2 regions of the Streptomyces sp. NPDC003635 genome follow, and region 2 is predicted to be linked to the other one. Evidence: riboswitches for the same ligand, from Rfam matches in the RefSeq annotation. Region 2 holds a riboswitch; the other holds the start of a gene.

Region 1 (11,226 bases), on a different contig from region 2:
GTGGGTGGCGGAGGGTGCCGAGGTGCATCCCGACGCAGTTCTGCGGGGACCGCTCTACATCGGGGACTACGCCAAGGTCGAGGCCGGCGCCGAAATCCGTGAGCACACCGTCGTCGGCTCCAACGTGGTCGTGAAGAGCGGGGCCTTTCTGCACAAGGCCGTGGTGCACGACAACGTGTACGTGGGGCAGCACAGCAATCTTCGGGGCTGTGTCGTCGGAAAGAACACCGACATCATGCGCGCGGCCCGGATCGAGGACGGCGCCGTGATCGGCGACGAGTGCCTCATCGGGGAAGAGTCGATCATTCAGGGCAATGTACGGGTCTACCCGTTCAAGATCATTGAGGCCGGTGCGTTCGTCAACACCTCGGTGATCTGGGAGTCCAGGGGGCAGGCGCATCTCTTCGGCGCCCGTGGGGTCTCGGGCATCCTGAATGTGGAGATCACACCGGAGTTGGCCGTGCGCCTCGCCGGTGCCTATGCGACGACCCTCAAGAAGGGGTCGACCGTCACCACGGCCCGTGACCACTCCCGTGGTGCGCGAGCGCTCAAGCGGGCGGTGATCTCCGCGTTGCAGGCGAGCGCCATCGACGTACGCGACCTCGAGAACGTCCCCCTGCCCGTGGCCCGCCAGCAGACCGCGCGCGGGAGTGCCGGCGGGATCATGATCCGGACGACGCCGGGTGTGCCGGACTCCGTGGACATCATGTTCTTCGACGGGCGGGGTGCCGATCTGTCGCAGGGCAGTCAGCGCAAGCTGGACCGGGTCTTCGCGCGTCAGGAGTACCGGCGTGCGTTCCCGGGTGAGATCGGGGACCTGCACTTCCCGGCCAGCGTCTTCGACTCGTACACGGGTTCGCTGTTGCGGAACGTGGACACGACCGGGATCGCCGAGTCCGGGCTCAAGGTCGTCGTGGACGCCTCCAACGGGAGCGCGGGGCTCGTCCTGCCGAGCCTGCTCGGAAAGCTCGGCGTCGACTCGCTGACCATCAATCCCGGTCTGGACGAGTCCCGGCCCACGGAGACGGCCGACGCCCGGCGCTCGGGGCTCGTGCGGCTCGGGGAGATCGTCGCTTCCGCGCGGGCCGCGTTCGGCGTGCGGTTCGACCCCGTCGGTGAGCGGCTGTCGCTGGTCGACGAGAAGGGGCGGATCGTCGAGGACGACCGGGCGCTGCTCGTTCTGCTCGACCTGGTCGCCGCTGAGCGGCGCAGCGGGCGTGTGGCGCTGCCGGTGACGACCACCAGGATCGCCGAGCAGGTGGCGGCGTACCACGGGACGCAGGTGGAGTGGACGACGACCTCGCCCGACGACCTGACCCGGGTCGGGCGGGACGAGACCACCATCTTCGGTGGTGACGGGAAGGGCGCGTTCATCGTCCCGGAGTTCAGCAGCGTCTTCGACGGCACGGCGGCCTTCGTACGGCTGATCGGTCTGGTGGCGCGGACGCAGCTCACCCTCAGCCAGATCGACGCGCGGATTCCGCGGGCGCATGTCCTCAAGCGCGATCTGGCGACTCCGTGGGCGGTCAAGGGGCTGGTCATGCGGCGGGTCGTGGAAGCGGCCGGAGACCGGTCCGTGGACACCACGGACGGGGTACGCGTGGTCGAGGCCGACGGGCGCTGGGTGATGGTGCTGCCGGATCCTGCCGAGGCGGTCACCCATCTGTGGGCGGAGGGTCCGGACGACGCCTCCGCGCAGGCTCTGCTCGACGAGTGGTCGGCGGTGGTGGACAGCGCCGGTCGCTGAAACGGGCACTACGCGCGTGTGCCGGACAAGTGTCCCCAAGGGGGCCTGTCCGGCACGCCGGTGGGGCCATTCGGAGGTACTGCGCGCGACGTGCGACGATGTGCGGCATGCCGCAGCAGCCCCCCGTTCGGAGCATTCCCACGCGCCCCTCGCGTCCGGACGCCTCCATGTCGCTGCTCACCAACGTCATGGACCACAGCCTCGATGACGGTTACGCCGAGGCGGCGGCCCGGAAGAAGGCCGCTGACGGCGGTCTGCCGAAGACGCTCCGGGCGAAGCTGGGGCTCGCGGCCGGCCTGGTGCTCGCGGCTCTGGTCGTCACCGTCGGTGCGGCCCAGGCGCGGGTCGCGGCTCCCGTCGTGGCGAAGGAGCGCGAGGAGCTGATCGACCGGATCGATCAGGAGACCGAGGCCGCGGACGAGCTCGAGGACAGCGTCGACAAGCTGCGTGACGACGTGAGCGCGCGCCAGCGCGAGGCGCTCAAGGAGAGCGGCGGTGAGCAGGCCGAGCTGGTGGGCATCCTCGCCGGAGCCGTGGAGGTGCACGGCCCCGGCGTGAAACTGGTCGTCAACGACGCCAAGGACTCCAGCGGGGGCGGCGACGGGGACCCGCGTGAGACCACCGGGTTCTCCGACACCGGTCGGGTCCGGGACCGGGACATGCAGCGGGTGGTCAATGGCCTGTGGGAGTCGGGGGCCGAGGCCATCTCGATCAACGGGCAGCGGCTGACGGCGCTGTCGGCGATCAGGGCAGCCGGTGACGCCATACTGGTCGACAACAAGCCGCTGGTGCCGCCGTACACGGTGCTCGCGGTGGGGGACGGGGAGCAGCTGAGCAGCAGGTTCCAGGACAGCGCCGACGGGTTGTATCTGCATGCCCTGCAGGAGAACTTCGGCATCCGGACCGGCATCTCCACGGAGGACGATCTCCGGCTGCCCGCGGCACCCAGCGTGACCGTACGAACAGCACAGCCGAACACCGAGAACACCGAGAAGGGCACATCGTGATCGCCGTACTGGGCCTCGTCGTGGGAGTCGTGGCCGGCCTGTTGGTCCGGCCTGAGGTTCCGGCGGTCGTCGAGCCTTATCTGCCGATCGCCGTCGTCGCGGCGCTGGACGCCGTCTTCGGTGGTCTGCGGGCCATGCTCGACGGCATCTTCGACGACAAGGTCTTCGTGGTCTCGTTCCTGTCGAACGTGGTCGTGGCCGCGCTGATTGTGTTCCTGGGCGACAAGTTGGGCGTGGGGGCGCAGCTGTCCACCGGCGTCGTCGTGGTTCTCGGCATCCGTATCTTCTCGAACGCCGCGGCGATCCGTCGGCACGTGTTCCGGGCGTGAGGCCGATGAGCAACCAGGACGAGACGCGCGAGACCAGACTCCGCAAGGAACTGCCCGAGGAGGTCCCGGCCGAGGCGCCCGAGGCCGCGGAACCGGCTGCCGAGGCCAGCTCCGAGCTCACCGGCCGCCAGCGGCTCGCCAAGGGGCTGTGGCCGCCGCGGGTCACCCGGGCCCAACTGATCGTCGCCCTGCTGCTGTTCGGCCTCGGCTTCGGCCTGGCGGTGCAGGTCGCGTCCAACAGTGACGGGGATGACGCCCTGCGCGGCGCGCGTCAGGAGGATCTTGTCCGCATCCTCGATGAACTGGACGACCGTACTCAGCGTCTTGAGGACGAGAAGCAGGGACTCGAGAAGCAGCGGGACGAACTGGAGAACAGTTCGAACCAGGCCGAGGAGGCTCGCAGGCAGACGGTCGAGAAGGAGCGGCAACTCGGCATTCTGGCGGGCACGGTGGCCGCGCAGGGACCCGGCATCACGGTGACCATCGACGACACGAAGGGGACGGTCGAGGCGGACATGCTGCTCGACGCCATTCAGGAGTTGCGTGCGGCCGGCGCGGAGGCGATCCAGGTGAACGGGGTACGCGTGGTGGCGGGTACCTATCTGACGGATTCGGAGAACTCCGTGAGCGTCGACGGGAACAAGATCAACGCGCCCTATCGTTTCAAGGTCATCGGCAAGCCGCAGGATCTCGAACCGGCGCTCAACATCCCTGGAGGCGTGGTGCAGACTCTCGAGAAGGAGCAGGCCACCGTGACTGTCGAGCGGTCGGACAAGATCGTTGTGGACGCCTTGCGAGCCGCGCAGCGGCCTGACTACGCTCGGTCGTCCTCGCGGTGAATCGGCGGTGCATGGGGGACGTCCGGCGAGGGCATGAGGTTGCGGGGGGTCGGCGCACCGAATGGGTGGTGCGTGGTGGAAACTGTCTGGTGGATACGGACGTTGTGAGGATGTCCGGGTCGGCCGAAGTGTGCAGTCAGGGTTCGTCCTGCCCCACGGGCGGGTCTGTTTCAGTCAAGGGGAATCGCCCGTGAAGTTGTTTGCGAAGTTGTTCGGCAAGAGCGCGCGGCAGGGCAACGAAAATGCCACTGCCCGGCACCGCGCGCAGCCTGACGCAGAGGGCCAGCGGCCGTTGTTCCGGGACCAGGTCGGTGGTCCGGGCGGTGACATTTCCGGAGGTCAGGGCGCGCCGTCTGTTGACCCTGCCCAGTCCGCAGGCATAGGTTTCGGCCAACCGTCAACCTCAAGTACGGGTGGAGGGTTTTCCGCCGACCCGTACGCGTCCAATGCCCCGGCGGGGCAGCCGCGGCAGGAGGATCCGTCCATGTCGGCCCTGGTGTGCACGAGGTGCGGTAACCGCAACGCGGAGAACAGTCGCTTCTGTTCCAACTGCGGTGCTCCGCTGCGGGCGGGCGCCGTGCCCGAGCGTCCGTCCGAGACCACGTCCACGATCTCCATCTCCGGTCTCGAGGCCTACGAGGCCGAGGCCACCGGGCAGACGCCGATTCCGGCGCTGTCCCCCGAGGCGCAGGCGGCCGTCGAGGCGCTGCCGCTCGGCTCCGCGCTCCTGGTGGTGCGCCGTGGGCCGAACTCGGGCAGCCGCTTCCTGCTGGACAGCGACCTGACAACCGCAGGTCGTCATCCGCAGAGCGACATCTTCCTGGACGACGTCACCGTCTCGCGTCGGCACGTGGAGTTCCGCCGGAGCCCGGACGGCTCGTTCACGGTGGCTGACGTGGGCAGCCTGAACGGCACGTACGTCAACCGCGAGCGGATCGACCAGGTCGCCCTGTCGAACGGTGACGAGGTGCAGATCGGAAAGTACCGGCTGGTCTTCTACGCGAGCCAGCGAGGCTACTGACCCTCCCCCGGAGAAGGTCCATGCTTCATACACCGAGCGGCGGTGCCGGACACGGCGCCGCCGCCACGGACAACGGGCTGATGAGCATCGGCACGGTGTTGAACGTCCTGCGCGACGAGTTCCCCGAAGTCACCATCTCCAAGATCCGCTTCCTGGAGTCCGAGGGCCTTGTCGAGCCGCGGCGGACCCCGTCGGGGTACCGCAAGTTCAGCGTGGACGACGTCGAGCGGCTCGGCCATGTGCTGAGGATGCAGCGGGACCACTATCTGCCCCTGAAGGTGATCCGGGAGCACCTGGACGCCATGGAGCGCGGTGAGGCCGTAGCCCTGCCGACCGTGGGCCGCCAGCGGGACGGCGAGGGCGGGCCGGAGCTCTCCGAGGCTCCCACGGCCGCTCGGATCGGGCGGAGCGAGCTGATGGCCGCCGCGGAGATCGGTGAGCGCGAGCTCGAGGAGTGGGAGTCGTACGGGCTGATCGCGCCGCTGCCGGACGGGGTGTACGACGCCGAGGCGGTCACCGTGGCCGCCCTCGTCACCGAGCTGGGGCGGTTCGGGATCGAGCCGCGGCATCTGCGGGTCATGAAGGCCGCCGCGGACCGTGAGGCCGGGCTCGTGGACCAGGTCGTGGCGCCGCTCAGACGCCACCGCAACCCGCAGACCAGGGCGCTGGCCGAGGCCCGTACGAAGGAGCTGGCGGGGCTCACGGTGAGGCTGCACGCGGCACTCGTGCAGACCGCGCTCGGCGTGCGGCTGCCCTGAGCCGGAGGGGTACGGAGGGCCGGATCGGCCGCCCGTTTCCTGCCCGACTACCCAAACATCCCGGGCACGGCCTAGGGTTGCTGTGTGAACGAGCTCGATGTCGTAGGTGTCCGGGTCGAAATGCCCTCCAACCAACCGATCGTGCTCCTGCGCGAAGTGGGAGGCGACCGCTACCTCCCCATCTGGATCGGGCCGGGGGAGGCGACGGCCATCGCCTTCGCCCAGCAGGGCATGGCCCCCGCTCGACCGCTGACCCACGACCTGTTCAAGGACGTGCTGGAGGCCGTCGGCCAGGAGCTCACCGAAGTGCGCATCACCGACCTGCGTGAAGGCGTCTTCTACGCGGAGCTGGTCTTCGCCAGCGGGGTCGAGGTGAGCGCCCGCCCGTCCGATGCCATAGCGCTGGCCCTGCGCACCGGAACGCCGATCTACGGCAGCGACGGGGTGCTCGACGACGCCGGCATCGCCATCCCCGACGAGCAGGAGGACGAGGTGGAGAAGTTCCGCGAGTTCCTCGACCAGATCTCGCCCGAGGACTTCGGCACCAGCAGCCAGTGAGCCGCCGCTGCGGCCCGGCCGACCAGCGGTTCGCGACGGGCGGTCAGGGGCGGCTCGCGGCTCGGGCCTCGGCAATTGCCAGCGGCGAGTGAGAGCGTCCTACGGCCCGACCCCAGTGCATTCGGCTAGCCTTTCCCCGCGGTGGGGTACGGGAAACCACTCCTAGGGTGATTATCACTCGGCGTGCCGAGTGTGGCGATCGTTGACGCACCCCTGGTGACTGCCTACCGTCGAGAAGGCAGGTCAAGGACGGAGGTCGGCGTGAGAAGCAGCGGCGACGGTACGGCTGGGGGTGCCCCCGGACGCAGTCTCGGGGAGAGCGGTCCGTACCCGCTTCACGGCAGCGCGGCCGACCACGCTCCGCAGCGACCGGCGGCCGTGCCGAGCAGCGGAGGGGCGACGTCGATGGCGTCGGAGCAGATCGGTTACCGCGGGCCGACGGCCTGTGCGGCCGCCGGCATCACCTATCGGCAACTGGACTACTGGGCGCGCACCGGGCTCGTCGAGCCGAGTGTGCGGCCCGCCTACGGGTCGGGGACGCAGCGCCTGTACAGCTTTCGGGACGTCGTCGTCCTGAAGATCGTCAAGCGGTTCCTGGACACCGGGGTGTCGCTGCAGAACATCCGTACCGCCGTGCAGCATCTGCGGGAGCGGGGCTTTCGTGATCTGGAGCGGATGACGCTCATGAGCGACGGTGCCACGGTCTACGAGTGCACCTCGCCCGACGAGGTGCACGCGCTGCTCCAGGGTGGTCAGGGCATCTTCGGGATCGCGGTGGGTGTGGTCTGGCGGGACGTCGAGAGCGCGCTGTCACAGCTGCACGGGGAGCGGATCGACACCGGCGAGACGCTCGTCGGTCCCAATCCGGCGGACGAGCTGGCGCGGCGGCGGAACCGGGCGGTCTGAGCAGCACGTCGTGCTCCGGGGGCATTGTCAGTGGCGTAGGGCAGCATCGGACATGTGAGAAGCGCGCCGACCATCCTGCACCTCGACATGGATGCCTTCTTCGCCTCGGCGGAGCAGGCGTCCAAGCCGAGCCTGCGCGGGAAGGCCGTGATCGTCGGTGGGCTCGGGCCGCGTGGCGTGGTGGCGACGGCGTCGTACGAGGCCCGGGTCTTCGGCGTGAACTCGGCGATGCCCATGGCGCAGGCGCGTCGGCTCGCGCCGAACGCCGCGTATCTGGTGCCGCGCTTCGGGTTCTACCGGTCGATCAGCGAGCAGGTCATGGGCCTGCTGGGCGCCCTGTCGCCGCTCGTGGAGCCACTCAGCCTCGATGAGGCCTTCGTGGATCTGGAGGCCGGGGGCGCGGCCTGGGACGCGGAGTCGGCGCGGCTGGCGGGGGTGAAGCTGCGCGCCGACATACGGGCGGTCACGGGGCTGACGGGGTCGGTGGGGCTCGCGGCGTCCAAGATGCTGGCGAAGATCGCGTCGGAGCAGGCCAAGCCGGACGGGCTGGTGCTGATCGAGCCGGGGACCGAGCGGGCGCTGTTGGGGCCGATGTCGGTGCGGACCCTGCCGGGGGTGGGGCCGGCCACGGGTGATCATCTGCGGCGGGCCGGGATCCATACGGTCGACGAGCTGGCCGAGGCGGGAGAGGACGAGCTCGTACGGCTCCTCGGGAAGGCGCATGGGCATGCGCTGTACGCGATGGCAATGGCTCGTGACGAGCGGCCCGTGGTGGCCGAGCGTGAGACGAAGTCGGTGTCCGTGGAGGACACGTACGACGTCGACATCCACGACCGGGTGCGGGTGGGGCTCGAGGTGCAGCGGCTGGCCGACCGGTGTGTGCGGCGGTTGCGGGGCGCCGGGCTGTCCGGGCGGACGATCGTGTTGAAGGTGCGGCGGTACGACTTCTCGACCCTGACGCGGTCCGAGACCTTGCGGGGGCCCACGGATGATCCTTCGGTGGTGCGGGAGGCGGCTGCCCGGTTGCTGGAGTCGGTGGACACGACGGGGGGTGTGCGGCTGCTGGGGGTGGGGGTGAGTGGGCTGGCCGACTTCACGCAGGAGGACTTGTTCGCGCAGGCCGCGGGTGAGCTGGCCGCGGAGACGGGTGCGGAGGACGGGGATGCGGCCGGTGAGGCCGCGGGCTCGGCGGGGGAGGTCGTCGGTGCCGCCGAGCGGCGGTGGGCCGCGGGGCATGACGTGCGGCACGCCGAGTTCGGGCATGGGTGGGTGCAGGGCAGTGGGCTGGGGCGGGTGACCGTGCGGTTCGAGACGCCGCAGTCCGAGCCGGGAAGGGTGCGGACCTTTCGGGTGGACGATCCGGCGCTCTCGGTCGCGGAGCCGTTGCCCTTGGTGCCGGTCAGACCCGATGTGCCGGTGGACGGGGTCGGGGCGTGAGCGGAGGCCGGGCACCTCAGCCCACAGGGGGAGGTTTACGTGTCGGCGTCTTCTGTGCCGGCCAAGTTGCCGAAGTCGTGGTCCGGGGAGGGAGGTGGGGTGATGTCCAGGCCGTAGTGGTGGTAGAGCTGCAGTTCCTGTTCGGGGGAGAGGTGGCGGCCCACGCCGAAGTCGGGGGCGTCCTTGATCAGGGCGCGTTCGAAGGGGACGTGCAGGGTGCCCTCGATCAGCTCGCTGGGTTCCAGGGGCACGAAGGCGTCCCTGCTGAACAGGCCGGTGCGTATGGCTGCCCACTCCGGTACGCCGGTCGCGTCGTCGAGATAGACCTCGTCGATCGTGCCGATCTTCGTGCCGTCTCGGTCGAACGCCTTGCGGCCGATCAGGTTGCGCGGATCGATGTCGGTCTGCACGGGCCCTCCACTTGGTCGCAACTCATCCGTAAGCACTACGAAAGAGCACATTGGGTGAAGCGGCCACTCGAACGCCCGGTCGTTGACCTCGCTGGTACCCTGGCAGCGGCTGCTGACCCCGTGCGGGAGAGTCCTCCAGACATCATCGGAGGCGCCGAAGGAGCAAATCCTCCCCGGAATCTCTCAGGCCCACGTACCGCACGGACGAGGTCACTCTGGAAAGCAGGGCGGGTGTCGACGGCTTCCGCTCTCACCGACGGTGAAAGCCGGGTGCCCTCGGGCCCCGGTGAAGCTCTCAGGTTGAGATGACAGAGGGGGAGGCCGTCCGGGTACCCGCGCCGTGGTACCCCTCGCAGGTCGCGTCAGACCAGGAGGCCTCCGCAATGACCGCCCACCGCATTCCGCTCGCAGAGCTCGAGCAGGGGATTCCCTTCGAGCAGCGTCATATCGGCCCTGACCATGAGGCTCGGGCCAAGATGCTGGCCCAGGTCGGGTACGGATCGCTCGACGAGCTCACCGCCGCCGCGGTGCCGGACGTGATCAAGAACGCCGACTCCCTCGATCTGCCGGGTGCGCGTACCGAGGCCGAGGTGCTGGCCGAGCTGCGGTCGCTGGCCGACCGTAACCAGGTCCTCGATTCCATGATCGGACTCGGTTACTACGGGACCTTCACCCCGCCGGTGATCCTGCGGAACGTGATGGAGAATCCCGCCTGGTACACCGCCTACACGCCGTACCAGCCCGAGATCTCCCAGGGGCGGCTCGAAGCGCTGCTGAACTTCCAGACCACGGTCGCCGACCTCACCGGGCTGCCCACCTCCGGCGCCTCCCTGCTCGACGAGGGGACCGCCGCGGCCGAGGCCATGGCCCTGTCCCGGCGCATGGGCAAGAACAAGAAGGGCCTCTTCCTGGTCGACGCGGACGTCCTGCCGCAGACCATCGCCGTGATCGAGACCCGCGCCGAGCCGACCGGTGTCGAGGTCGTCGTCGCCGACCTCAGCGAGGGCATCCCGGCCGAGATCTCCTCCCGCGAGATCAACGGCGTGCTCCTCCAGTACCCCGGCGCCTCCGGTGCCGTACGGGACATCAAGGCCGTCATCGACCAGGCCCATGAGCTCGGCGCGCTCGTCACCGTCGCCGCCGATCTGCTGGCGCTGACGCTGCTGACCTCTCCCGGTGAGCTGGGCGCGGACATCGCGGTGGGCACCACCCAGCGCTTCGGTGTTCCGATGGGCTTCGGCGGTCCGCACGCCGGCTACATGGCCGTACACGAGAAGTTCGCCCGCAGCCTGCCCGGGCGGCTGGTCGGAGTGTCCGTGGACGCGGACGGGAACAGGGCCTACCGGCTCGCGCTCCAGACGCGTGAGCAGCACATCCGGCGCGAGAAGGCGACCAGCAACATCTGCACCGCGCAGGTGCTGCTGGCCGTGATGGCCGGCATGTACGCCGTTTACCACGGCCCCGAAGGCCTGAGGAGCATCGCCCGGCGCGTGCACCGGTACGCCACGATCCTCGCCGCGGGGCTCACCGCGGGCGGTGTGGAGGTCGTGCACGGATCCTTCTTCGACACGGTCACCGCGCGGGTTCCCGGTCGGGCCGCCGAGGTCGTCGCCGCCGCCCGTGAGAACGGCGTCAACCTGCGCCTCGTCGATGCCGACCACGTCTCCGTCGCCTGCGACGAGACCACCGCGCGGGCCCAGCTGGGCGCCGTGTGGAGCGCGTTCGGCGTCGAGGGGGACATCGAGGCGCTGGACGCCGAGGTCGAGGACGCGCTGTCGCAGGAGGCGCTGCGCGGTGACGAGTACCTGACCCACCCGGTCTTCCACGAGCACCGGTCCGAGACCGCGATGCTGCGCTACCTGCGCCGCCTCGCGGACCGTGACTACGCGCTGGACCGCGGCATGATCCCGCTGGGTTCCTGCACGATGAAGCTCAACGCCACGACCGAGATGGAGCCGGTCACCTGGCCCGAGTTCGGGCAGCTGCACCCCTTCGCCCCCGCCGAGCAGGCCGAGGGCTACCTCACGCTCATCCGTGAGCTGGAGGAACGTCTCGCCGAGGTCACCGGCTACGACAAGGTCTCGCTGCAGCCCAACGCCGGGTCGCAGGGTGAGCTGGCCGGTCTGCTCGCCGTACGCGGCTACCACCGCGCCAACGGGGACGAGCAGCGCACCGTCTGCCTCATTCCCTCCTCCGCGCACGGCACGAACGCCG
Region 2 (11,226 bases):
CCCGGCGCGTGGGCGCGATCCCGGTGGTCACGACCCGCACGGAGGACAAGCGCAAGCAGTTGCTGGACCTGGGCGCGGCAGAGGTGATCGTGACCGACGGCGCGGGCGAGGGGACGGTGGCCGAGGAGGTCCGCCGCGTCACCGACGGCCGAGGCGTGGAGGTGATCTTCGACGCGATCGGCGGCCCTGGCTTCAAGGAGGTGGCGGGCGCCCTCGCGGAGGGCGGTTGCGCGGTCGTCTACGGCTGGCTGGACGGCCGCCCCACCGAGATCCCCTTCAACTGGCCCTTCACGATCCACACGTACGCCAACATGGCCCTCGCCGTCACCCCTGGCGGCCGCCGCCGCTCCACCGCCTTCCTCAACGCCGGCCTGGCGGACGGCGGCTTCCGCCCGGTGATCGCGGAGGTCTTCGAGGGCCTGGAGAGCATCCAGGACGCCCACCGGCTGATGGAGTCGAACCGGCATACGGGGAAGATCGTCGTACGGCTCTGAGGGGGCGGGCGGAATAGCCGGAGAGCCGACGGGGTTGGCGCACGGTATATGCGCGTGCATCAACAATGAAGGGTGGCACTCTCATGAAGATCGGCATCATCGGCGCGGGCAACATCGGCGGAAACCTCACCCGGCGGCTCACCGCCCTCGGGCACGAGGTGTCCGTCGCCAACTCACGCGGACCCCGGACGCTCACCGAGCTGGCGGCGGAGACCGGGGCGACCGCCGTACCCGTGGAGGAGGCCGCGCGGGGCGCCGAGATCGTCGTGGTCACCGTCCCGCTGAAGGCCGTGGCGGACCTTCCGGCGGGTGTGCTGGACGGGGCGGCCGAGGGGGCCGCCGTGATCGACACCGGCAACTACTACCCGAAGCAGCGGGACGGGAGGATCGCCGGGATCGAGGACGAGGGCCTCACCGAGAGCCGCTGGACCGAACGGCAGCTCGGGCACCCGGTGATCAAGGCCTTCAACGGCACCTACGCCCAGGACATCCTGGACCGCCACCGCCCGGCCGGCGACCCCGACCGCATGGCCCTCCCGGTCGCCGGGGACGACGAGGCTGCCAAGGCGAAGGTCCGCGCCCTGATCGACGAACTCGGCTATGACACCGTCGACGCGGGCGGCATCGACGACTCCTGGCGCCAGCAGCCCGACACCCCCGTCTACGGTCTGCGGGCGGGAGTCGAGGAGGTCACCAAGGCCCTGGCGGAGGCCTCCCCGGACCGCAAGCCGGAGTTCAGGGCCTGAGGCCGGCCGCTCAGACGGTCTCCACAGGCAGGTGCGGCCCGTCGGCGACGCGCCCTTCTCGTTGTCGCCGGGCCGCACTCAGTTGTTCTGGGCCCACTCCCGCAGAGCGGCCTTGCTCGCGAAATCCGCGACGTTGCGGTCCAGCGGATCGTCCGTGTACTGGTGGAAGCGCCACTTGGCCCGGATGCGGGGCTTGCCGGCGGTGACGTAGTCCGCGATCCAGAGGCCGTCACCGGCGTAGGACGTCCGGTCGATGTTGAGCCAGTAGTTCCTGTTGCAGTAGAGCACGACCGGGTTGTTCGGCCGCAGTTCCTTCACCTTGCGGATGAAGAGGTCCTTCTCCGCGTTGCCGGCGTGCGTGCCGTCGCTCGTCGTCTCCCAGTCGACCGCGAGGATGTCACCTGCCTTCTCCGGGGCGTGCTTGACGAAGTACTCGGCCTGGGCGGAGAGGTTGCCGGGCCAGAGGAAGTGGTAGAAGCCGACCACCAGGCCCGCCTCGCGCGCTCGCTTCGTCTGGGCCGACAGCTTCGGGTTGACGTACGAGCGGCCCTCCGTCGCCTTGATGAAGACGAAGGAGAGGCCGTCCGTGTCGTAGTTCGAGGACTGGTACGCGCTCACGTCGATGCCGCGCAACATCGTGGGGGACTCCCTGAAGTGTGAGTGGGGGGACGGGAGTTGTTGATGCCCCATATGCGCCCGGCCGGAACGCTCAGCACTCGATGATGTTCACCGCGAGCCCGCCCCGCGCCGTCTCCTTGTACTTGACGCTCATGTCGGCGCCGGTGTCCTTCATCGTCTTGATGACCTTGTCGAGGGAGACAAGGTGCGAGCCGTCGCCGCGCATGGACATCTTCGCCGCGGTGACCGCCTTCACCGCGGCCATGCCGTTGCGCTCGATGCACGGGATCTGGACGAGGCCGCCGACCGGGTCGCAGGTCAGGCCGAGGTTGTGCTCCATGCCGATCTCGGCCGCGTTCTCCACCTGCTCCGGGGAGCCGCCGAGCACCTCGGCCAGCGCGCCCGCCGCCATCGAGCACGCCGAGCCCACCTCGCCCTGGCAGCCGACCTCGGCGCCGGAGATGGACGCGTTCTCCTTGAAGAGCATGCCGATCGCGCCCGCGGCCAGCAGGAAGCGGACGACGCCGTCCTCGTCGGCGCCCGGCACGAAGTTGATGTAGTAGTGGAGGACGGCGGGGATGATGCCCGCGGCGCCGTTCGTCGGGGCCGTCACCACGCGGCCGCCCGCCGCGTTCTCCTCGTTGACCGCCATCGCGTAGAGCGTGATCCACTCCATGGCGTGCGCGAGCGGATCGCCCTCGGCCCGCAGCTGGCGCGCGGACATCGCGGCCCTGCGCCGCACCCGCAGCCCGCCCGGCAGGATGCCCTCCCGGGACATGCCGCGCGACACGCACGCCTGCATGACCCGCCAGATCTCCAGCAGACCGGTCCGGATCTCCTCCTCGGTCCGCCAGGCCCGCTCGTTCTCCAGCATCAGGGACGAGATCGAAAGACCCGTCTCCTTGGTCAGGCGCAGCAGCTCGTCACCCGTGCGGAAGGGGTACTTCAGCACCGTGTCGTCGAGCTTGATGCGGTCGGCGCCGACCGCGTCCTCGTCCACGACGAAGCCGCCGCCGACGGAGTAGTACGTCTTCGACAGGAGCTCGGCCCCCGAGGCGTCGTACGCCCATATCGTCATGCCGTTGGCGTGGTACGGCAGCGTCTCGCGCCGGTGCAGGACGAGATCGTCGTCGAAGGAGAACGGGATCTCGTGCTCGCCGAGCAGGGAGAGCCGGCCGGCCGACTTGATCGTCTCGACCCGCTCGTCAGCCGTCTCCACGTCCACCGTCCGCGGCGAGGAGCCCTCCAGGCCCAGCAGCACCGCCTTGGGGGTGCCGTGGCCGTGTCCGGTCGCGCCCAGCGAGCCGTACAGCTCGGAGCGGACCGAGGCGACGGAGGGCAGCAGGCCCTCGTTGCGCAGTCGGCGGGCGAACATACGGGCCGCACGCATCGGGCCGACCGTGTGGGAGCTCGACGGGCCGATGCCGATCGAGAACAGGTCGAAGACCGAGATGGCCACGGGGAACTCCTCAAAAAGGGGTGGGGGCACACATCCTTGGGCGCCCCCACCAGGGAACTACTACTTGCTCAGGCCGGGGTACAGCGGGTGCTTGTCGGCCAGGGCCTTGACCCGGGCCTTCAGCGCCTCCACGTCGTACGACGGCTTCAGCGCCTGTGCGATCACGTCCGCGACCTCGGCGAAGTCCTCGGCGGTGAAGCCGCGGGTGGCCAGGGCCGGGGTGCCGATCCGCAGACCCGAGGTCACCATCGGCGGGCGCGGGTCGTTGGGGACGGCGTTGCGGTTGACCGTGATGCCGACCTCGTGGAGTCGGTCCTCGGCCTGCTGTCCGTCCAGCTCGGACTCGCGCAGGTCGACGAGGATCAGGTGCACGTCCGTGCCGCCGGACAGGACGTTCACCCCGGCCTCACGGGCGTCGGGGGCGGTCAGCCGCTCGGCGAGGATGCGGGCACCCTCCACCGTACGCCGCTGGCGCTCCTTGAAGTCCTCCGAGGCCGCGACCTTGAAGGAGACCGCCTTCGCGGCGATCACGTGCTCCAGCGGGCCGCCCTGGAAACCGGGGAAGACCGAGGAGTTCAGCTTCTTGGCGAAGTCGGTGCCGCGGGCGAGGATGATGCCGCCGCGCGGCCCGCCCAGGGTCTTGTGGGTGGTGGAGGTGACCACGTCGGCGTACGGCACCGGGTTCGGGTGCAGCCCCGCCGCGACCAGCCCGGCGAAGTGCGCCATGTCGACCCACAGGTACGCCTCGACCTCGTCGGCGATCCGACGGAACTCGGCGAAGTCCAGCTGCCGCGGATAGGCCGACCAGCCGGCGATGATCACCTTGGGGCGGTGCTCCTTGGCCAGGCGCTCGACCTCGGCCATGTCGACCAGGCCGGCCTCGTCGACGTGGTAGGCGACCACGTTGAACTGCTTGCCGGAGAAGTTCAGCCGCATGCCGTGGGTGAGGTGGCCGCCGTGGGCCAGGTCCAGGCCGAGGATCGTGTCGCCGGGCTGGGCCAGCGCGAACAGCGCGGCCTGGTTGGCGGAGGCGCCGGAGTGGGGCTGGACGTTGGCGTAGGCGGCGCCGAACAGCTCCTTGACCCGGTCGATGGCGATCTGCTCGGCGACGTCGACGTGCTCGCAGCCGCCGTAGTAGCGGCGGCCCGGGTAGCCCTCGGCGTACTTGTTGGTCAGGACCGAGCCCTGCGCCTCCATGACCGCCAGCGGAGCGAAGTTCTCCGAGGCGATCATCTCGAGCGTGGACTGCTGACGGCCCACCTCGGCGTCGACCGCGGCGGCGATCTCCGGGTCGAGCTCGTGCAGGGGAGTGTTGAGAAGAGTCATCTACGATCCTCAGCCGGCGGAGAAGGCGGTGTACTCGTCGGCGGAGAGCAGCTCGGCCGGCTCCTCCGCCACGCGTACCTTGAACAGCCAGCCGCCCTCGAAGGGGGCGGAGTTCACCAGGGACGGGTCGTTGACGACGTCCTCGTTGATCTCGGTGACCTCGCCGCTGACCGGGGAGTACAGGTCGCTGACCGACTTGGTGGACTCCAGCTCGCCACAGGACTCGCCCGCGGTCACCGTGGAGCCGACCTCGGGGAGCTGGGCGTAGACGACGTCACCGAGCGCGTTGGCCGCGAACTCCGTGATGCCGACCGTCGAGACGCCGTCCTCGGCGACCGACAGCCACTCGTGCTCCTTGCTGTAGCGCAGCTGCTGGGGGTTGCTCATGGCCTGAATTCTCCTGTACGCGGGGGAGTGCTGATGAATGGGGGACTGCTGGAGGCGTGCGTGAGCAGCGGTGATGTGCTCAGCATCACCTACGGCTACTACTTCTGACGCTTGTAGAACGGCAGCGCCACGACCTCGTACGGCTCGTGACTGCCCCGGATGTCCACGCCGACACCGGCCGTGCCGGGCGCCGAGTGCGCGGCGTCGACGTAGGCCATGGCGATCGGCTTGCCCAGCGTGGGGGAGGGGGCGCCGGAGGTGATCTCGCCGATGACCTGGCCGGCGGCGACGACCGGGTACCCGGCGCGCGGGACCCGGCGGCCCTCGGCGATCAGGCCGACGAGGACGCGCGGCGGGTTGCCCTCCGCGCGGGCGGCGGCCTCGGTGAGCGCCTCGCGCCCGACGAAGTCGCCCTCCTTCTCGAACTTGACCACCCGGCCGAGCCCGGCGTCGAAGGGGGTGAGGCCGGTCGTCAGCTCGTGCCCGTACAGGGGCATCCCCGCCTCCAGGCGCAGGGTGTCCCGGCAGGACAGCCCGCAGGGGACCAGACCGACGGGCGCGCCGGCCTCGGTCAGCGCCTGCCACAGCGTCTCGGCGTCCGAGGGCTTCACGAACAGCTCGAAGCCGTCCTCGCCGGTGTACCCGGTGCGCGCGATCAGCGCCGGGACGCCCGCGACGGTGCCGGGCAGGCCCGCGTAGTACTTCAGGCCGTCGAGGTCGGCGTCGGTGAGCGACTTCAGGATGCCCGGGGACTCGGGGCCCTGGACGGCGATCAGCGCGTACGCGTCCCGGTCGTCACGGACCTCGGCGTCGAAACCGGCGGAACGATCCACCAGGGCGTCCAGCACGACCTGGGCGTTCGAGGCGTTGGCGACGACCATGTACTCGGTCTCCGCGAGCCGGTAGACGATCAGGTCGTCCAGGATGCCGCCGTCGGCCCGGCAGATCATGGTGTACCGGGCGCGGCCGACGCCGACGGAGGCGATGTTCCCGACCAGGGCGAAGTTCAGCAGCCGGGCCGCCTGCGGTCCGGTCACGGTGATCTCGCCCATGTGGGAGAGGTCGAAGAGGCCGGCCTTGGTGCGCACGGCGTTGTGCTCGTCCCGCTCGGAGCCGTAGCGCAGCGGCATGTCCCAGCCGGCGAAGTCGGTCATGGTCGCGCCCAGCGAGCGATGCAGGGCATCGAGGGCGGTACGACGGGGTTCGGTGCTGCTCATCGGACGGATGTCTCCCAAGGCATGACGGGCGAGGTCGTTCCTCCCCATCTGTCATCGGAACCTGAGAGGTTCGCCATGACCCCCAGTGGGCATGGCTTGCACCTTGGGTGGGACCACCACAGGGGCGGTCCGCTTTTCAGATGTGCCTCGCCCGCGCGGTAACGGGGCCTGAGAGATTCAAGGGAGGGACTTGCTCCTTCGGCGCCCCAGCTCAAGGCTGGGAACTCTCCCGCGCGGATTCAAACGGCCGGTATGCAGTTGGCGCGGACATCATTGCACGCATCGGTCCGGTCCGGCAGGGCCGCATCTGTAACCGGGCTGTGGCGGTACGCGTACAGAAACGGAAGGCGCACGGCATTACCTTCTCTTTACGCTCAACGGGCAGGTGCTCTACCTGACCCAGGGGAGGACGATCACGTTGAACAGGACCACGGCGTACGCGACCACCACGGGCATCGCGGTGCCCCGGCAGCCCGCTGCCCCCGTTCTCGAGGGCTGCGCCCCGGTCGTACGCGATCTGCGCGAGCGCGGCGGTCGCAGCCCGCACGCGCTGCTCTTCGGGCCCCAGGACCTCGTCGTGATCACCGGCCTGCCCGGCAGCGGCAAGTCCACGCTGATGAAGCGGGCCGTGAAGGGCACCCGCATCGACTCCCAGGACACCCGGGACCGCTGGGACGCCCGCATGCCCGGCTTCCTTCCCTACGCCGTCTACCGCCCCCTCGTCCGCCTGGCCCACTACGCCGGTCTGTGGCGAGCCCTCCGTTCCGGCCAGGGCGTCGTCGTGCACGACTGCGGTACGCAGGCCTGGGTACGCGGCTGGCTCGCCCGCGAGGCCCGGCGCCGGGGCGGCGCCCTGCACCTGCTCGTGCTGGACGTCACCCCGGACCAGGCCCTGGAGGGCCAGCGGGAGCGCGGCCGGGGCGTGTCCCGATACGCCTTCCTGCGGCACCGCACGGCGGCCGGGCGGCTGCTGCGCGCGGTGGAGAAGGGGGAACTGCCCCAGGGCTGCGGGTCGGCGGTGCTGATCGACCGGCCCGCGGCGGGAGTGCTGCGCCGGATCGGCTTCACGGGCTGATTCCGGCTGATTCCCGGTCCGCCGGGAGGCGCTAGCCTTTTCAGCCACAGCAGTGGTTACGGCAGGCGGTCAGACAGATGGACTTCCCGGCGGATCTCCCCGCGGACTTTCCGGCGCAGGCACACCCCCATCCGCACGGCGGATGGCCCGGCAACGAGCTGGAGGAGGTGCTCTCCGCCTCCCTCGGCGTGCCCTCGGCGGGCGGCCGGATCATCGAGGTCCTGGGGCGCAGCTTCCTGTGGGTCCCGCTGCCGTCCGGCGGCGGCCCGCACAGCGGCCCCCTGGACCTGCCCACGCTGGAGATCGAGGGCCAGGCCTACGTCCCCGTCTTCAGCTCCGAGGAGCAGTTCCGCCAGGTCGTCGGCGCGCACATGTCGTTCACCATCGCCCCCGCGGTGGAGTTCGCCCGCGGCCTGCCCCCGCAGGTCGGGATCGCGGTCAACCCCGACGGCGTGGTGGGGATACCCCTCCCGCCGGTCGCGGTGGCCGAGCTGTGTCGGGTCGGCCGCACGCCGCTGGACGGCCCCGCGAGCGGCGGCCGGGTCAAGCTGTACGAGCCGGACTGGCAGGACGACCCGGTCGACTTCCTGGCCGCGGCCTCGGCGGAGTTCGCCGCCACGGGAGTCGTGACGACGGCCCGCCGCTGTCTGGCCGCCATCGAAACGGCGGATCCCGTGATGTTCGTGGGAGTGGAACTCTCCAACTGGGAAGGCGACCTCCGCACGCTTCCGATGGATGCTTTGGGCAGGGCCCTGGGCAGGGTGCCGACGAAGTGGCCGGTGAACCTCATCCTGCTGGACATGGCGGCCCAGGACCCCGTGGCGATCTGGATGCGTGAAAAGGTGCGGCCCTTCTACACCCAGGGCTAGCGGGGGAACCCAGGGGCGCGGTGGGCCGGGTCGATGTGCGGCTCCGCCGCGTGGGCGCGACAGACCCCCACGCCGCCGCAGCCGCACGACCACCGCAAGTCCCGGAGGGGCGGGCGGCCTTAAGCTAGGGTCACGGCTCGGGCGAGAGTGAAGATGAAGGGGCGGTACAGGTGAGCGCCAGCGGCATCGCGGCCGGTCAGGTCGAGCACATGCTGCGCCAGGTCACGCCCGGGCGGTACGACGCCTACGAGGCGCTCCTGCGCGCGCTCGCGACGCCCAACTCCGGCCAGATCTGGATGCTGTTGTGGCACGGCCAGGCCGGCTCCCCGGACGCCCAGTACGGGAACATGGAGGTCGAGGGCTACGGCTACGCCCCTTGCGTCACCTCCGCCCAGGAGTTGTCGGCGAGCGGCTGGAACCGTTCCTACGAGGTCGTGGACGGCATCGACGTCGCCCGCACCCTGTACCCGGACCACTTCGGCCTCTGGCTGAACCCGCACGCCCAGGGCGGCGGCGTCGGCATCCCCTGGCTCGATCTGCGCCGGATCGCCACCGGCCTCGACCGTCAGCCGGCCGGGCCGCTGCGCCTCTCGGAACCCGGCATCGAGATCCCGCACTTCTACGCCCTGCTCGCGCAGAACGCCCACCGCACCCCCGCGGTCCGCACCTTGCGCCGCGCCTGGGTGCAACCGGCCCTCGGTGCGCCGTATCTGGCCATCGGCCTGGATGTGTACGACACCAGCCCGCCCGCGGTGGACTCGGTGCGCGCGATGATGCAGCAGTCCATCGGGGCGGTCCCGGACGGCCTTCCGGTCTCGACGGTGGCGATGTCCGACGAGTACGACCCGGTCGCGATGTGGATGCGGGCGAACGCCCGACCGTTCTACGACCGTGAGGCGCACGCGGCCCAGGCACCCGCCGCGGGATACGGCTACCCTCCGGCGCACGGCGGCTACTGACGTATGACGGACCGTCGGCCTCTTCACGCGCCGGGCACATTTCTGCGCGCGTAGATGATGGCGAACGTCATGAAATGTCCGATGTGTCCCAACTCCCTACCGTCCGGGGTCCGTTATCCCCTGTTCGGATAACGGAATCCCTAGCGCATCATCACGGTTACGCATACTTTCACCGCCAGACCTGGCGGGTGATCGTGACGACGCTGAAGACTCCCGACTCAGACACGGGGTCGGTCGATCCTGTGATCGAGTGCAAGTCGACAAAGCCGTAATCCACGGCGGGTGTAGGCCGGTCACCACCGGCGAGAGGGGTCGGGTCACTGTGACCGCACCGATCGAGACCACCGGGGCAGCCGAGGCGCAGCCGGAGGCTGTGCTCAGCGGCGCCGACAAGGGGCAGATCGAGGGCCGTTCCCTTGGGCAGATCGCCTGGTCCCGGTTCAAGAAGGACAAGGTCGCCGTGGCGGGTGGCGTCGTCGTCATCCTGCTGGTGCTGCTCGCGGTCCTGGCCCGTCCCATCCAGGCCCTCTTCGGCCTCGACCCCAACGCCTTCAACCAGGACCTGCTCGACCCCAACACCTCGCTGCCCGCCGGGGACTGGGGCGGCATGAGCGCGGAGCACCCGCTGGGTGTGGACCCCAAGTTCGGGCGGGACATCGCCACCCGGATCCTGGAGGGCTCCTGGGTCTCCCTGGTCGTGGCGTTCGGGGCCACCATCCTGTCCAACACCATCGGCACGATCCTCGGTGTGATGGCGGGCTACTACGGAGGGCGGGTGGACACGATCATCAGCCGTCTGATGGACACCTTCCTCGCCTTCCCGCTGCTGCTGTTCGCCATCGCCATCTCGGCGACGCTGCAGGGCGGTGCCTTCGGCCTGGAGGGTCTGCCGCTGCACATCAGCGTGCTGATCTTCATCATCGGCTTCTTCAACTGGCCGTATCTGGGCCGCATCGTCCGCGGTCAGACCCTGGCCCTCAAGGAGCGCGAGTTCATCGACGCCTCCCGGGGCATGGGAGCCAAGGGACCGTACATCCTCTTCCGGGAGCTGCTCCCGAACCTGGTCGGCCCGATCATCGTCTACTCGACGCTGCTCATCCCGACGAACATCCTTTTCGAGGCCAGCCTGAGCTTCCTCGGCGTCGGCATCCAGCCCCCGCAGGCGTCGTGGGGCGGCATGCTCAGCGAGGCGGTCAACTTCTACAAGGTCGATCCGCAGTTCATGATCGTGCCTGGCCTCGCCATCTTCGTCACCGTCCTGGCGTTCAACCTGCTCGGCGACGGACTCCGTGACGCTCTCGACCCGCGCAGTAGCCGCTGACGTGCGGCCGCGTCGAGGGCCCATCAAGTTTCCAACTATGGAGGGGAAGCAGACCATCATGCGAAGGTCAGCGCTGGCCGCCATCGCGGCCATCGGCACTGTGAGCCTGGTGCTTTCGGGTTGCAGCAAGGCCGATGACAACAACGACAATGGCGACGGCAACAGCAAGTCGGCCGGTGCCAACGCAGCGACCAAGGGTGTCGTCAACGCCTCCGACGCGAAGGGGGGCACGGTCACGTACGAGTACTCGGACGTGCCGGACTCCTTCGACCCGGGCAACACGTACTACGCGTACATGTACAACCTCTCCCGGCTGTACGCCCGTCCGCTGATGACGTTCAAGCCCGCCGCGGGCGAGGCCGGCAACGAGCTGGTCCCGGACCTCGCGTCGGCGCCGGGTGAGCCCAGCGACGGCGGCAAGACCTGGACGTACAAGCTGCGTGAGGGCCTCAAGTACGAGGACGGCACGCCGATCACGTCCAAGGACGTCAAGTACGCCGTGGAGCGCTCCAACTTCGCGCGTGACGTGCTCTCGCTCGGCCCCAACTACTTCCAGCAGTTCCTCGAGGGCGGCGACAAGTACAAGGGCCCGTACAAGGACAAGAGCGGCAAGGGCCTCGCGTCCATCGAGACGCCGGACGACACCACGATCGTCTTCAAGCTCAACCGCGCCTTCCAGGAGTTCGACTACCTCGTCGCCACCCCGCAGACGGCCCCGGTGCCGAAGGCGAAGGACAAGGGCGTCGAGTACGTCA

Evidence for each region. Region 2 has a riboswitch for glycine ahead of gcvT (glycine cleavage system aminomethyltransferase GcvT). Riboswitches for the same ligand answer to the same signal wherever they lie in the genome.
Region 1: linked by a shared signal. The riboswitch ahead of gcvP (aminomethyl-transferring glycine dehydrogenase) and the one ahead of gcvT (glycine cleavage system aminomethyltransferase GcvT) in region 2 are both predicted to bind glycine.

What each region holds. Positions count from the first base shown of each region.
Region 1 is NZ_JBSFOK010000089.1:1,102-12,327, reverse strand. It holds gene ACWDRW_RS39460 (sugar phosphate nucleotidyltransferase) at 1-1,747, shown strand, start outside; gene ACWDRW_RS39455 (DUF881 domain-containing protein) at 1,846-2,754, shown strand; gene ACWDRW_RS39450 (small basic family protein) at 2,751-3,083, shown strand; gene ACWDRW_RS39445 (DUF881 domain-containing protein) at 3,089-3,922, shown strand; gene ACWDRW_RS39440 (FHA domain-containing protein) at 3,984-4,943, shown strand; gene ftsR (transcriptional regulator FtsR) at 4,964-5,701, shown strand; gene ACWDRW_RS39430 (bifunctional nuclease family protein) at 5,786-6,259, shown strand; gene ACWDRW_RS39425 (MerR family transcriptional regulator) at 6,521-7,165, shown strand; gene ACWDRW_RS39420 (DNA polymerase IV) at 7,220-8,602, shown strand; gene ACWDRW_RS39415 (PRC-barrel domain-containing protein) at 8,638-9,012, opposite strand; glycine riboswitch at 9,126-9,221, shown strand; gene gcvP (aminomethyl-transferring glycine dehydrogenase) at 9,396-11,226, shown strand, end outside.
Region 2 is NZ_JBSFOK010000007.1:217,536-228,761, reverse strand. It holds gene ACWDRW_RS09930 (zinc-dependent alcohol dehydrogenase family protein) at 1-494, shown strand, start outside; gene ACWDRW_RS09925 (NADPH-dependent F420 reductase) at 578-1,240, shown strand; gene ACWDRW_RS09920 (glycoside hydrolase family 25 protein) at 1,319-1,876, opposite strand; gene ACWDRW_RS09915 (L-serine ammonia-lyase) at 1,950-3,317, opposite strand; gene glyA (serine hydroxymethyltransferase) at 3,378-4,643, opposite strand; gene gcvH (glycine cleavage system protein GcvH) at 4,653-5,030, opposite strand; gene gcvT (glycine cleavage system aminomethyltransferase GcvT) at 5,129-6,247, opposite strand; glycine riboswitch at 6,286-6,393, opposite strand; glycine riboswitch at 6,394-6,489, opposite strand; gene ACWDRW_RS09895 (AAA family ATPase) at 6,666-7,322, shown strand; gene ACWDRW_RS09890 (enhanced serine sensitivity protein SseB) at 7,400-8,191, shown strand; gene ACWDRW_RS09885 (enhanced serine sensitivity protein SseB C-terminal domain-containing protein) at 8,362-9,150, shown strand; gene ACWDRW_RS09880 (ABC transporter permease) at 9,473-10,471, shown strand; gene ACWDRW_RS09875 (ABC transporter substrate-binding protein) at 10,530-11,226, shown strand, end outside.